Regions from separate parts of the Virgibacillus sp. Bac332 genome, predicted to be linked through region 2. Evidence: predicted binding sites of a transcription regulator. Region 2 holds the regulator's gene; the other holds the start of a gene.
What was found. Region 2 encodes Rex, which represses fermentation and respiration genes when NADH is low (regulators of the CRP and FNR family bind a similar motif). Its sites were predicted from a motif close to TTGTGAAATATTTCACAA; they were not measured.
Positions count from the first base shown of each region.

Region 1: a site for Rex is predicted at 1,988-2,005, ahead of nsrR (nitric oxide-sensing transcriptional repressor NsrR). Genes of this name have one in related genera too.

Region 1 covers NZ_CP033046.1:1,071,745-1,075,177, reverse strand. Annotated here, with positions in the region: gene D9782_RS05050 (IS91 family transposase) at 1-1,083, opposite strand, end outside; partial or broken gene D9782_RS05045 (DJ-1/PfpI family protein) at 1,363-1,470, opposite strand; gene nsrR (nitric oxide-sensing transcriptional repressor NsrR) at 1,541-1,975, opposite strand; gene hmpA (NO-inducible flavohemoprotein) at 2,111-3,337, shown strand; gene D9782_RS05030 (class I SAM-dependent methyltransferase) at 3,397-3,433, opposite strand, start outside.
Region 2 covers NZ_CP033046.1:1,849,375-1,852,807, forward strand. Annotated here, with positions in the region: gene abc-f (ribosomal protection-like ABC-F family protein) at 1-830, opposite strand, end outside; gene moaC (cyclic pyranopterin monophosphate synthase MoaC) at 964-1,473, shown strand; gene D9782_RS08920 (redox-sensing transcriptional repressor Rex) at 1,454-2,104, shown strand; gene D9782_RS08925 (hypothetical protein) at 2,799-2,990, shown strand.

The DNA.
Region 1 (3,433 bases), 780 kb from region 2:
ATGCGAGCACACAAGGGGATCTTTTTGACCACTAGAAATAATACGCTCTCTCCAGGTTTGGCGGCGTAATGTCTTCTTCACTTTTACTATCCATTTCCTTGTACCTTGTTGCCATGTAGCTAATAGCTTTTTGCTTAAGCTCTTACTCCTTCTAGAATACACCCCATAGTGACGAATTGTCTTGAACTGTTCATTAGGAATATGACGTATTAATCGAATAATAAATTCTTCTACCGTTACGGTCTCATGTTTTTCTTTACCGTCTACTTTATCCATATATTTGAATGTCACATGTTGACCATCATATTCCTCGATACGATTGTTCCCAATCGCTGGTCGACGAATATAGCGGCCAATATAACGCAGTTGGTCCTTCACCTTTCCTCTTTGTTTTGGGGCATACACATAGAAACCTTCCCCATTATTAGAAAAAGCCTGTTGTAATCTTGGTTGAATTCTTTTCTTTTCCTTATTTGACAAGTGGTTACGAATGAATTTTAACACCACCGTCTGCCATTGCTTTCGAAGCATCGTAAACGGTATATAGTCGTACGCTTTCCATTCTCCTTTTTTCGTAACTCCTCCCATTGTCACTAACATATGAACATGGGGATTGAAATTCACTCTTGACCCAAATGTATGTAATCCGGCAATTATCCCCGGTTTCACTTTTGCCTTCTTTCGAAAATAACCCGTGATTAGCTTCGCAGCTTCATCCATAAGGGGTTTCAAAAGCTCTCGATGCCATAGAAATATAGCCCGTAATTTTTCATCTATCGTAAAGATTACATGCCGATGGTTCACTTGTACTATATCTTCTGTAAGGACGCGACTCCATTCTTCACTTTCTCCTACAGAACACGTTGTACAAAAACGCCCTTTACATCGAAAAGGGACATGTCGAACGTCATGGCATCCTTCACAAACATAGAGTTTGAATCCATTTTTGGGATCTCCACAGTCACGAAATTTTTCCACCTCTTTAATGACAATTGGACGAATTCGCTCTCCATGTTTCTTCTTAAATGCTTCCCAATGTTGATGTTTATCAAAAAAGATTCGTTTCAAGATGTTTTTTTCCATATACTTAAAATACCACAGTAAGAAACACTCTGGTATAGCCAAATTTTTATACTCACGGATAGCGATTTTCACTTTACCCATTGTAAAAAAAGTCAACCTATTACTTATGACAAGAATTGTTGCACCTTCTCATAGCGGAGACTAATTACGTAGACTCCTGCGGGATTAGCGCGAGCCGAAAATCCACTTTGCAACGTGTTCTTCTTTGCAAAGTTAGTTGAGGCCGTGCCCGCGGAAAGCGAAGTAATTAGTCGGAGCATTGCCAATATACATCAAACATTTCAAAATAACGACTTCATGACCAGCTTCCCGGAAAGCTTTAGCTGGCTCTGTATATTCCACATCTTCAAACATATCTGTAATAACAGTTGCTATTTTTTTACTCATGATATATCCACTCCTTTACGATGACTACATAATTATATGTTCCCAATAATTCTTATATAAAACATATTTTTTACAGTCCCATTAGTTCACGAAGCTCTTCTTCATTTTTAATTAAATCCTTTAATGTATATGCTTCAAGAACCTTAAAAAAAGCGACTAACGCCCTATTTAATACATGTTTTAATGTACAGCCTGGAGAAATAACACAGTGGTTTGTTCCTTTATCAAAGCATTCTAAAATGACAAAATCAGCTTCAAGCTGTCGAACAAGTCTACCAACATTGATTTCTTCTGGTGGCTTAGCCATTCTAATTCCTCCATGCCTGCCTCTTACCGACTCTATCAATTCCATCTTTACAAGCTCATGTACTACTTTCCTTACATGTTCTTGTGAAATCGTATATACCTCGGATATCTCTTTAATTGTAGCCAGCTCTTGATCTGATTTCATTCCCGTAAATATTAATACACGTAATGCGTAATCTGTATATTTTTTAAGATTCATGGATACACCTACTTGTTCATGTTTTCACATTATTGTAACATATTTTGCTTATTTTCCTGTTTTTTTACCAGTTAAATCATTATAAAATAAACATGTATACAAAATACATGTTTATTTTAAAGGGAGTGCTTAGTTATGTCAACACAAACAGTCGAGCTAGATGAGCAAACAAAGGACATTATTAAAGCTACTGTGCCAGTATTACAACAACAAGGTTCAGAGATAACGAAGCGATTCTATCAGCTAATGCTAACAAATCATCCAGAATTAAAGAATTTATTTAATCAAACCAATCAACGGAGAGGTGCTCAGCCCAAGGCCTTAGCGAATACCGTTTATGCTGCTGCGGCAAATATCGATCATTTAGAAGAAATAGTACCCCATGTCATGCAAATTGCACATAAGCATAAAAGTCTAAATGTTCAACCAGAACATTATCCAATCGTTGGCAAGTACCTATTACTAGCAATGAAAGATGTTTTAGGAGAAGTAGCTAATGATGATGTGATCGATGCATGGGAAAAAGCATATTATGTCATAGCAGATCTTTTTATTAACGTGGAAAAAGAATTATATAATAAGACATTGCAATCATCCGGTGGCTGGGAAGGTTTTCGAAATTTCAAAGTGACAAAAAAGGTAATTGAGAGTGAAGTTATTACATCTTTTTATTTAGTTCCCGAGGATGGTTTACCATTTCCTAGTTATCAGCCTGGACAATACATTACTGTAAAAGCAGACATAGATGGTGAACCATATACCCATCTTCGCCAATACAGTTTATCTTGTGCTCCGGATGAAGGGTATTACCGCATTAGTGTTAAACGTGAGGATGAGAATGAACAAGGCCCAGCAGGAATTGTCTCTACTTATTTACATGAGAAAATTAATGAAGGAAGCATTTTACCTATAAGTGCACCGGCTGGAGACTTCATACTTGATCAACAAGATCATCGACCACTGATACTAATTAGTGGAGGTGTGGGAATGACACCAATGATGAGTATGTTAGAAACGGTGATAAAAGAACAGCCTGAACGACAGGTTATCTTCATTCATGCTGCAAAGTCAGAAAATTATCATGCGTTGAAAGAGAGAGTTGCTACCATTACTAATTCTAATAATCATGTGACAAGCTATACGATCTATAATCATCCCAAAGATACGGATCGATGTGATAAAAAAGGCTATATAGACGCTGAGTGGGTATCTTCAATTTTACCAACATCAGATGCTACATGTTACATTTGTGGACCAAAAGGATTCATGCGTACAACCTATGTAAGCTTAAAAAAATCACATGTAGCTGACAAAGATATTCATTTCGAAATTTTTGGCCCAGCTGAATCCATTACTGCATAAACGACAAAAACCAAAGGTTAAGGGAGTAATCCGCTTATCCTTTGGTTCTATTTACATATCTAGTCTTTCTTTTTTATAACCGTTTGAATAACATGA
Region 2 (3,433 bases):
TCCTCCATTTTTTTAATTTCAGATTGTTGTTTTTCATATTCTTTTAGGTCTTTTTCAAAATCCAAAGCTTTTTGTTCTAAAAATTTACTATACGTACCATGATATTTTTTCGTTTTATGTCTGGAAATCTCATAAACGATGGATACGGTCTTATCTAGAAAATAACGATCGTGGGAGACGATGATGATAGCTCCAGGATAGCTTATTAGATAGTTTTCTAACCAATTTAATGTATCAATATCCAAGTGGTTTGTTGGTTCATCTAAAATAAGTAACTGTGGCTTCTTTAATAACAGTTTTCCTAGTGCCAATCTAGTTTTTTGACCACCACTTAGTGTTTCAATTGGTGTTTGGTAGTCAAAATGATGAAAATCTAGGCCAGTTAAAACAGCTTTTATATCTGCTTCATAGGTATATCCGCCATTCCTTTGAAAGACCTGTTGTAGTTTATCGTATTGATCCAATAATTTTTCATAGCTGTCAGTTGAATGGTTAGTCGTTTGTTCCATTTGCTTTTCAAGGAGACGTAGCTCTTCTTCCTGTTTTCTTAATTCCGTAAATACAGCGAGCATTTCATCCCAAATGGTTTGATTTGATTCAAGTGACATATGTTGTGATAAGTAACCGATTGTTAAATCCTTAGGCTGGAAAAGCTCACCATCATCATAGCTGAGTTCACCAGCCATTATTTTTAATAGTGTAGACTTTCCAGCTCCATTTCTACCTACAATAGCAATACGATCATTGTCTTTTACTTCCATTTTTATATTCGATAGAATCTCATCAGCACCAAATGCCTTAGAAAGTCCATTCATTTGCATAAGTATCATAGCTTTTCACCTCATCCATACTAGTGTATCTTAATTACATGAACGCAAGCAATATAATTGTGAAAACGATCACGACTTATTTCCATTTTTCTGCTAGAATAGAGATGGAGTTCAAAGCAATGGAGTTGGGCAAATGTCAGATTTTACACACTTTAATCAACAGGGTAGGGCGCATATGGTGGATATTAGTGATAAGCAAGAAACGAATCGTATGGCAATCGCTAGATCCAGTATCCTTATGAACAAACAAGTTTATGAGGCGATTATTGGAAATGCTATAAAAAAAGGGGATGTACTTGCAGTTGCACAAGTTGCAGGTATTATGGCAGCAAAGAAGACACCAGACTTTATTCCAATGTGTCATCCGTTACCATTAACGGGCGTTAATATTTCGTTTCAGTGGGATACGTCACATGATACATATGAATTAATTGTTGATGCCACTGTGAAAACGAAAGGAATTACAGGTGTTGAGATGGAAGCTCTTACTGCTGTGTCTGCTGCTACATTGACAGTATATGATATGTGCAAAGCGATTGATAAAGGGATGACCATCGGCCAGACATTTTTAATCGAAAAACAAGGTGGTAAATCTGGAGATTATTATCGTAAGGAAAGAAGGAATGACCATGGATCAAAATAAAATACCTCAAGCAACTGCTAAACGCTTGCCATTGTATTATCGATTTTTAAATAATTTGAATCACCAGGGCAAAAAAAGGGTGTCCTCCAAGGAATTAAGTGATGCGGTAAAAGTCGATTCTGCTACCATTCGCAGAGATTTTTCTTATTTTGGTGCATTGGGTAAAAAGGGATATGGCTATAATGTCGAATACCTATTGGGATTTTTTCGTAAGACGCTCGATCAGGATGAAACAACGGATGTTGCACTAATTGGCGTAGGTAATCTAGGTACTGCCTTTTTACATTATAATTTTATGAAAAATAATAATATATTAATAAAGATGGCGTTCGATAGTGATCCCGATAAGGTTGGAACTACGATTGGTGATGTACCTGTATATAATATTGCAGATTTAGAAGACAAGATAGCTGGTGTAAAGGTGGCAATCTTAACAATCCCTGCTAGTGAAGCGGATGGAATCACCGATCGACTCGTGGAGCAAGGGATTACGGGGATTTTAAATTTCACTCCAGCGAGGATTACGGTTCCAGAACATATTCGTGTTCATCATATTGATTTAGCGGTTGAGCTACAAGCACTTGTTTACTTCTTAAAACATTATCCTTTAGAAACGAATCGTCTAGAATAAGCGAAGCCTCTTGATGGTAATTAAAGCTACTGAGAAGCGTTTTTGATATGCTCTCCTTTATCTCGCTAATAACTCAGTAAGATCTTAATTCAAGCAATAATACGGATTAAGCGGGGGATCGACTGCCAGTAAATGTCCGATTGGTTTTACGAATAATCCGTGGGGATAAACAAATCCCCCACGGATTGAAGTTTTACTTTGTGTAGACAGATTAAACATTGATTCTGTATTACTTAAGGAGCGTTTTAATAGTGAAATAGCAGTATTTGATGAAGCGTCGTTTTCCATGGGCAACGCTTCAATGTATATTTTCTTTCTTGATTGGAAAAGCAAAAGTAAGTAGTTTTTTGCTCTTAAGGAAAAATGAAATCAGAAACAAGCTGGGAAACCTAGATAGGGTTTCTTTTTTTGTAAGTTAAGAAAGTATAAAATCAGTGCAATGACTGCGTTAAGCCAAGTAGTTATTTTGAAATGTTTGTGTATATTGGCAATGCTCCGACTAATTACTTCGCTTTCCGCGGGCACGGCCTCAACTAACTTTGCAAAGAAGACCACGTTGCAAAGTGGATTTTCGGCTCGCGCTAATCCCGCAGGAGTCTACGTAATTAGTCTCCGCTATGAGAATGTGCAACAATTCTTGTCATAAGTAATAGGTTGACTTTTTTTACAATGGGTAAAGTGAAAATCGTTATCCGTGAGTATAAAAGCAGCTGTGTTACTTCATGCTAGCGTTGTAGAGCCTGATAATAGCGAAGGCCGGCCACTTCAACTCCTGTGGGAAATGTTTGACCTGAAGATCCACTTTTTTGAGCGGGTTTTGCTAAAAAAGTTAGCTGAAGGACAAACCCCACGGAAAGGGAAGTGGGCAGCCGGAGTGATTCCATAATAGCTACTAGAGGAAGCGTAAATCTGAGCATGTAGTGATAAGGACTGAGCGAATTTTGCTCAGTTTTTCTTATAGTTATAAAATTAGCCCATGTAGATATAAGCGTGTTGGGTCGGCGTCTAGTTACAGCGCCCAGAAACGAGGCGACTTCACGAATCGCCCTATGCTAAGTCAACATTGGCTCGCAAGCTCACCATGATTGCTTGCTCCAGTCGTACATTTCTATTTGAACCCACTCATGAGGACAACAATGTCTACTGGTCATTAATTATAATTGTTTTATCCTACCATATAACTAGCAGCAATACCCCACTTCAAGCAATAAAGAGAAACCAATATGGATAAGTCGGGGATCGATTGGCAGTAAATGTCCGATTGATTCAAAGACCTTTAGGTCATACTCTTGTGGTACCGTGGGGAACAAAATTCTCAGTAGATAGAAG